3 regions of the Brevibacterium ammoniilyticum genome follow, and region 1 is predicted to be linked to each of the others. Evidence: riboswitches for the same ligand, from Rfam matches in the RefSeq annotation. Region 1 holds a riboswitch; each other region holds the start of a gene.

Region 1 (2,260 bases):
GACAATCCCGAGTGGATTCCGCCCTTCGCCGAGGCGCTCGCAGCCCAGGGCGTCGAGTTCGTCGAATGGCTGCTGCCGGGGTCGACGATCGACCTCTCTGCGGAGCCGCCGGAGGGGATCTTCTGGTCCCGACTCTCTGCGTCCTCGCACACCCGCACGGACCCGCACGTCAAGGATTACGGCCGGGCCGTACTCGCGTGGCTCGAGGCCGCCGGGCGCACGGTCGTCAACGGCGCGGACGTCTATGAGCTCGAGGTGAGCAAGATCCGGCAGCATCGGGAGCTTGCGTCCCGCGGCTTCGACGTTCCCCGCACGGCTGCGGCGTTCGGATCCGGTGCCCTCGCCGAGGCGGCCGCCGACTTCGCTCCCCCGTTCATCACGAAGCACAACCAGGGCGGCAAGGGCCTGGGTGTGCGGCGGTTCGATGCACAGGCCGAACTCGATGCTGTCATCGCCGACTTCGGTCCGGGAGGGGCGAACGAGCCGGTCGACGGCATCACGCTCGTCCAGGAGTACCTCCAGCCCGCCGAACCGTTCATCACCCGCGCCGAGTTCATCGGCGGACGCTTCCACTACGCGGTCGCCGTCGACGTCTCGGCCGGCACGTTCGAACTCTGCCCCGCCGACGCGTGCGAGATCCCAGGCGCGGGCAGCGCGGGCGGCGCTGGCAGTGCGGGCGCGCCCTTCGCCCAGTTCACCCGGCGGGAGTCGATCACCGCCGAGACCCTGCTCATCCGCCGGCTCGAAGCGCTCCTGCGCGATCTCGGCATCGACTTCGCAGGGGTCGAGTTCATCGAAACCGCCGACGGCCGGCAGGTCGTCTACGACATCAACACGAACACGAACTACAACTCCGCGGTCGAGGAGGCCGAGCGAGCGGCCGGACGCCAGCCGGCGGCAGCCCGGATCGCGAAGGTCCTCGCCGACCGCCTCGGCGAGGTGACCGAAGCGCCGGCGGGTGCCGCAGTTCCGGCGATGTGAGATAGTCTCGAACCACCACAGGGGAGCGCCGAATCCGGCGCTGAGAGTGCGCACGCAGACCCTTACACCTGATCCGGGCAATGCCGGCGGAGGAAGTTGGAGGACACGAATGATCACTGTGCCAGCAGGCGGTGCCGTCGAGGCGCTGCGCAGGTCAGCCGACGAGGATTGGGCGGCGGCCGTCGGTCACCGGTTCGTCGAGGAGCTCTTCGCGGGCACCGTGCCCGACGAGGTCATGGCGACCTATCTCATCCAGGACTATCAGTTCTTCGAGGACTTCCTCGCGATGCTCGGCGCGTGTGTGGCCCACGCCGACCGGATCGAGGCGAAGCTGCGGTTCGCCCGTCAGCTCGGGTTCCTCGAAGCCGAAGAGGATTCGTACTTCATCCGCGCCTTCGCCGAGGTGGGGGTGAGTCCCGCCGACTACGCCGACCCGGTCCTGCTGGCTCCGACCGCGGGCTTCCGGGACGTCATGAAGGGGGCGGTCGCCTCGGCGTCGTACCCGGATCTCCTCGTCGTCCTCGTCATCGCCGAATGGCTCTACCTCGACTGGGGTGAGCTGGAGCGCGAGATGCCCACCCGCGACGTCCACGTCGGGTGGATCGACCTCCACCGCGGTGAGGACTTCGCCGCGTGGGTGCAGTTCCTCGTCGACGAACTCGAACGCGTCGTGCCTCGAGGGGACGACGCCGAGGCGGTCGCGACCCGGGACCGGCTGACCGCGCTGTGGGGACGAGCCGTCGGGCTCGAGCGCGCGTTCTTCGACGAGGCGTACCGGTCTCAGGACTCGTAGACCTCGGCGGCCGCGGCACCGCCCCTCCCGTGGCACGATTGACCGATGAACGATTCGCCCGCCGTCCCCGACTCCGACCGCATTCCCTTCGGAGTGTTCAGCCCGGAGATCATCGAATCCGTGCCGCCGAAGTTCTTCCCAACCATGGTGTGGGGCTACTTCGAAACGGAGGACTCGGACGGGGAGACCGGCTGGATCGAACGGACCTCGGACGGGGCGTCGTACTCGACGATCCTCGCCCAGATCTCCGGCTTCCTCGTCGAAACCGAGGCCGCGAATACGTGGGTCGACAGCGATGACGGGTCCGAGGACCACGCCGACGAGACCGCTGAGCCCGAGGACCGCACCCTGTCCGATCTCAGCGGCGACGTCCTCGTCGAGGAAGCCTCGGCGGCACTGTCCCGACTCATGGTCTACCCGCTTCCCGACGGTCACGAACCCACCGGTCGGTACGTCGCCCTGATCTGCGACGACGACCCCTTCGAA
Region 2 (2,260 bases), on a different contig from region 1:
GGCATCAACCTCATCCTCCTCCTCGGCGAGATCGACCTCTCGCTCGCGCAGCTCGGCGGGCTCGCGGCCTCGGTGCTCGGTGTGCTCGTCGTCCGGCAGGACGTGCCGCCGGTCATCGCGCTGACGATCATCCTGCTCCTCGGCCTCGTCGTCGGGGCGATCCAGGGCTGGTTCTTCGCCGTCGTCGGCATCCCCGCCTTCGTCGTCACCCTCGCCGGCCTCCTCGCGTTCACGGGGCTCACCCTCACCGTGCTCGGCACCCAGAAGAACCTCTCGATGGCCGACACCTTCGCCTTCGACTTCGCCAGCTACTACTTCCCGGCGATCTGGGCGTACGTCTTCGGGGCGATCGCGGTCATCGGGTTCGGTGCGGGGCTCGTCTACTCGAAGCTGCGGCGCCATGCGCAGGGACTGGACAGTGCGAGCTGGCTGGCCGTCATCGTCCGCATCGTGCTGCTCACGGCGATCGTCTTCGGCTTCCTCATCCTCGTCAACCAGGACTTCGGTCTCGCCCTGCCGTTCTTCCTCATGATGGTCATCGCGATCGTCATCGACCTCGTGCTGCGCAAGACGCGCTACGGGCGTTCGATCTACGCCGTCGGCGGCAAGGTCGAGGCCGCGCGGCGGGCGGGCATCCCGGTGACATGGGTGCGCATCAGCGTCTTCATGACCGCCGGCGTCCTCGCCGCACTCTTCGGCTTCGTCAAGGCCGGAGTGACGACGAACGCCGGATCGACGCTCGTGGCGACCCAGGATCTGCTCAATGCGATCGCCGCGGCCGTCATCGGCGGCACCTCCCTCTTCGGCGGACGCGGCACGGCCTGGGCGGCGGTGCTCGGCGCGTTCGTCGTCGGCGCCATCAACAACGGCCTCTACCTCATCGGCTTCAACTCCGACGCGCAGCAGATCATCACCGCCCTCGTCCTCCTCACCGCCGTCGTCATCGACGCGGTCAGTCGGCGCGGCCAGCGTTACGTCGGCAGGGGATAGTCGCCGAAGCGGACGGACGGCAGCGTTCGAATTCACCGAGACCGCCTCTTCGCGTCGAGACCGCGCCTCCAGGCATTCGGTCTCGCTCATCTACGCGGGCACGATGCGCAATCCCGTGGGCCGCTGACGCGGAGAGCGCTTCGGGCTCACTTCGATCTCGAGGGCACAGTTCACGAACTGTGCCCTCGAGATCGAAGTGAGCTGGAGGACTGTGCAGGCGCCGAGGCGGTCCGGCAGCATCGCCCGCCGCGTGGCCCGCGCATGCGCTGCCCGCGTCGCCGCCGCCTCGGCGCTCCTGATACAGTCGAAGGCAATGACATGGGGTGCCCGGGGAATCGCGCCGGGCTGAGAGGACACCCATCGAACCTGATCTGGGCCATGCTAGCGAAGGGATCGTCATGACCGACCTCGATCTGTCGTCGGCGCACGCACGTCTGCGCGCGTCGAACCCGCTCATCCAATGCATCACGAACACCGTCGTGCAGCAGTTCAGTGCGAACGTGCTGCTCGCTGTCGGGGCGTCTCCGGCGATGCTCGACCACGACGCCGACGCCGCACAGTTCGCCCACCTCGCCGGCGGGCTGCTGATCAACTTCGGCACGGCGACGAACCAGCAGTTCCTCGCCGCCGACGCCGCGATCGAAGCCGTCACCGCCGATGCGAAACCCTGGGTCCTCGACCCGGTGAGCATCGGTGCCGCCGATTTCCGCACCACCCGGATCCGCCGGGCCGCTGCCGCCGGACCCACCGCGATCCGCGGCAACGCCTCGGAGATCGCGGCACTGGCCGGCGCCGGTGCCGGCGGGCGCGGAGTCGAATCCACCGACGAAGTCGACGCCGTGCTCCCCGCCGCCGCCGACCTCGCCCGCGCGACCGGCGCGATCGTCGCCGTCTCGGGTGCCCGTGACGCCGTCGTCGCCCACATCGACGGGGTCGACCATGTCGCCCGCATCGACGGCGGACACGCGTTCATGCCGCTCGTCATCGGCACCGGGTGCTCGCTCGGCGCCGTCACCACCGCCTACCTCGCCGCGGTCCCTCCGGCGGGGACGAGTTCGCAGGCCGGACCGGCAGGCGTGGGAGCGCTCGAGAGGTTCACCGCCGTCGTCGCCGCCCACGCGCATTTCGCCGTGGCCGGTGAGGCCGCCGCGACCGGGGCACTGGGTCCGGGCCGGTACGCCATGAACTTCCTCGACGCCCTCTTCACCACCGACGACGACCGCATCGCCCGCTCCCGCGTCGCGGTGACGGCGGCATGAGCGCGGCACTC
Region 3 (2,260 bases), on a different contig from region 1:
ACCGCGACCGGACTGCCCTGGGCGAGCAGTCCGTCCCGGCCGAGGACGATGACGGTGTCGACGAACTCGGCCCACAGGCTCACCCGATGCTCGACGACGATCATCGTCGCCGAGGTGACCGCGGCCGCCGTGAGCACGGCATCGCGCACCGATGCCGCCGAGGCGGGGTCGATGTTGGCCGTCGGTTCGTCGAGGACGATGACCTCGGGCGCCATCGCGTGGATGCCGGCAAGCGCAAGACGTTGCTTCTGGCCCCCTGAGAGCGCCGCCGTGGGATGGTCGGTGGGCAGGTCGAGGCCCATCGCGGCCAGCGACGACCCGATGCGCTCGTCGATGACCTCGACCGGCAGGCCGAGGTTCTCCATGCCGAAGGCGACGTCGTCGCCGACGCGAGAGAAGATCACCTGCGAATCGGGGTCCTGGAGGACGAGCCCGGTGACACCTCGGCGGGGGTCAGGGGCATCGTCGCCGATGAGGATCTCACCGGTGGACTCTCCGGCCTCGACGGGCAGGACCCCGGCGATCGCATGGAGCAGCGTCGACTTCCCCGCCCCTGACGGGCCGAGGAGGAGGACCTTCTCTCCGGCGGCGATGTCGAGGTCGAGGGGACCGATCGCGGCAGCGTCCCGATCGGCGTGCCGCCACGAGAAGCCGCGGGCGCGGACCGGCAGACCCATCAGCGCATGCGGCCGGAGGCGAACGAGCTCAGCGCCCCGGTCTTCGCGATCGCGCGGTAGGCATACCAGGCGCCGATGCCGGAGATGACGATGCCGGAGACGATCGCACATGCGGCGTAGGCGAACTGGTAGGTCAGCTGCCATTCGGCGTTGTAGAGGATGTTCTCGCTCACCGCCATGAAGGCCGCTGCGACGAGACCGGACAGCGTCGTCACCCACAGGGTGAACTTCCGGTAGCCGAAGGCCGCGAAGACGAGTTCGGCGCCGAGGCCCTGGATGAAGCCCGAGAGCAGCACGGTCGAGCCGAAGTGGGAGCCGAGGACGCCTTCGACGAGGGCGGCGAGGACCTCGCACAGGAGCGCGGCACCCGGTTTGCGGATGATCGCCCCGGCCAAGGGACCGGCGAGCACCCACAGGCCGGCGATGAGCCCGATCGAGGGCGGGAAGGCTTGGAAGCCGAGTTCGATGACCTTCCAGCTCGCCGCGAGCACCCAGAAGATCAGGCCCACGGCGATGCCGAGGACGGCGGTGACGACGTAGTCGACGACCCGCCACTTCTTCGTCGGCGGGGCCTGGGTGTACGCGGGTGCGGATGTCGCGGGCGCGGTGGTGTTCGGCATTGTGCCTCCTCGTATCTCAAGGAGGGGTAGAAGAGTCTCGACTTCCTTCGGCGGTGCTAACCGCATCAGGTTCGAGGGTCTGCAGCATCATCTGCACTCTCAGCGCCCCTGCTGGCGCTCCCCTGTCGTGTGGGCACCACTGTACAACACGACCACCGGCCCGCAGGCCCGTCTCAGCTGGGGACGATCATCACCGGGCCTTCGGCATGGTGGAGGACTCCGCGGGAGACCGAACCGAGGAGCGCGGACTTCACCGCGCCGCGGCCCCGGGTGCCGAGCACCGTGAGCTGGGCCCGCTTCGTGGCCTCCGAGAGCATCGAGACCGCATCCCCGACGACCACCGAGGTGGAGATCGGCAGACCAGGGAACTGCTCGCCGAGGGCATCGGCCTCCGTCGAGAGGGCGGTCTCGAGCTGCTTCTGCCGACGGTCTGCGACATCCCCGCCGACCTCGAGATCGGGGTACCAGTAGAGCCATTCCTCACCGGCCGGCAGCACCGAGACGATCTCGAGGCCCGTCTGCCTGGAGGAGGCCACCTCGGCGGCGGTGAACATCGCGATCCGGGCGGCCTCGGAGCCGTCGACGGCGACGACGACCGATCCGCTCGAGTCCTCACGGCGGGCGGAGTGCTTGGGCACGACGATCGTCGGGCAGTGCGAATGGGGCGGCAGGGCTGTCGAGACCGAGCCGAGCATGCGGCCGATGAAGCCGCCGCGACCGCGGGCGCCGACGATGAGGACCTCGGCGTTCGAGCTCAGTCGCACGAGCACGCCTGCGGCGTCGCCGGACTCGGCGGCGTAAGTGACCTGTCCGGGATGGTCGCGCAGGAGGTCGGCCGCCTCGGCGAGCAGCTTCTCCGCTCCGCGCATCGCGGCCTCGTCCTCGGGTTCGGAGGGGATCGAGGCCATGTTCGGGTAGATCATCAGCGGCATCGTGAACGCGGTGACCACCGTGAGCTGAACG

Evidence for each region. Region 1 has a riboswitch for thiamine pyrophosphate ahead of AAHA49_RS11355 (TenA family protein). Riboswitches for the same ligand answer to the same signal wherever they lie in the genome.
Region 2: it holds a riboswitch for thiamine pyrophosphate, as region 1 does, so the genes downstream of both, thiM (hydroxyethylthiazole kinase) here and AAHA49_RS11355 (TenA family protein) in region 1, are expected to answer to the same signal.
Region 3: it holds a riboswitch for thiamine pyrophosphate, as region 1 does, so the genes downstream of both, AAHA49_RS12610 (ECF transporter S component) here and AAHA49_RS11355 (TenA family protein) in region 1, are expected to answer to the same signal.

What each region holds. Positions count from the first base shown of each region.
Region 1 is NZ_BAABNP010000008.1:172,787-175,046, forward strand. Features, by position in the region: gene AAHA49_RS11350 (ATP-grasp domain-containing protein) at 1-981, shown strand, start outside; TPP riboswitch at 991-1,093, shown strand; gene AAHA49_RS11355 (TenA family protein) at 1,091-1,774, shown strand; gene AAHA49_RS11360 (hypothetical protein) at 1,820-2,260, shown strand, end outside.
Region 2 is NZ_BAABNP010000002.1:153,732-155,991, reverse strand. Features, by position in the region: gene AAHA49_RS02740 (sugar ABC transporter permease) at 1-990, shown strand, start outside; TPP riboswitch at 1,300-1,401, shown strand; gene thiM (hydroxyethylthiazole kinase) at 1,389-2,249, shown strand; gene thiE (thiamine phosphate synthase) at 2,246-2,260, shown strand, end outside.
Region 3 is NZ_BAABNP010000010.1:66,258-68,517, reverse strand. Features, by position in the region: gene AAHA49_RS12615 (ABC transporter ATP-binding protein) at 1-677, opposite strand, end outside; gene AAHA49_RS12610 (ECF transporter S component) at 677-1,297, opposite strand; TPP riboswitch at 1,323-1,431, opposite strand; gene AAHA49_RS12605 (universal stress protein) at 1,471-2,260, opposite strand, start outside.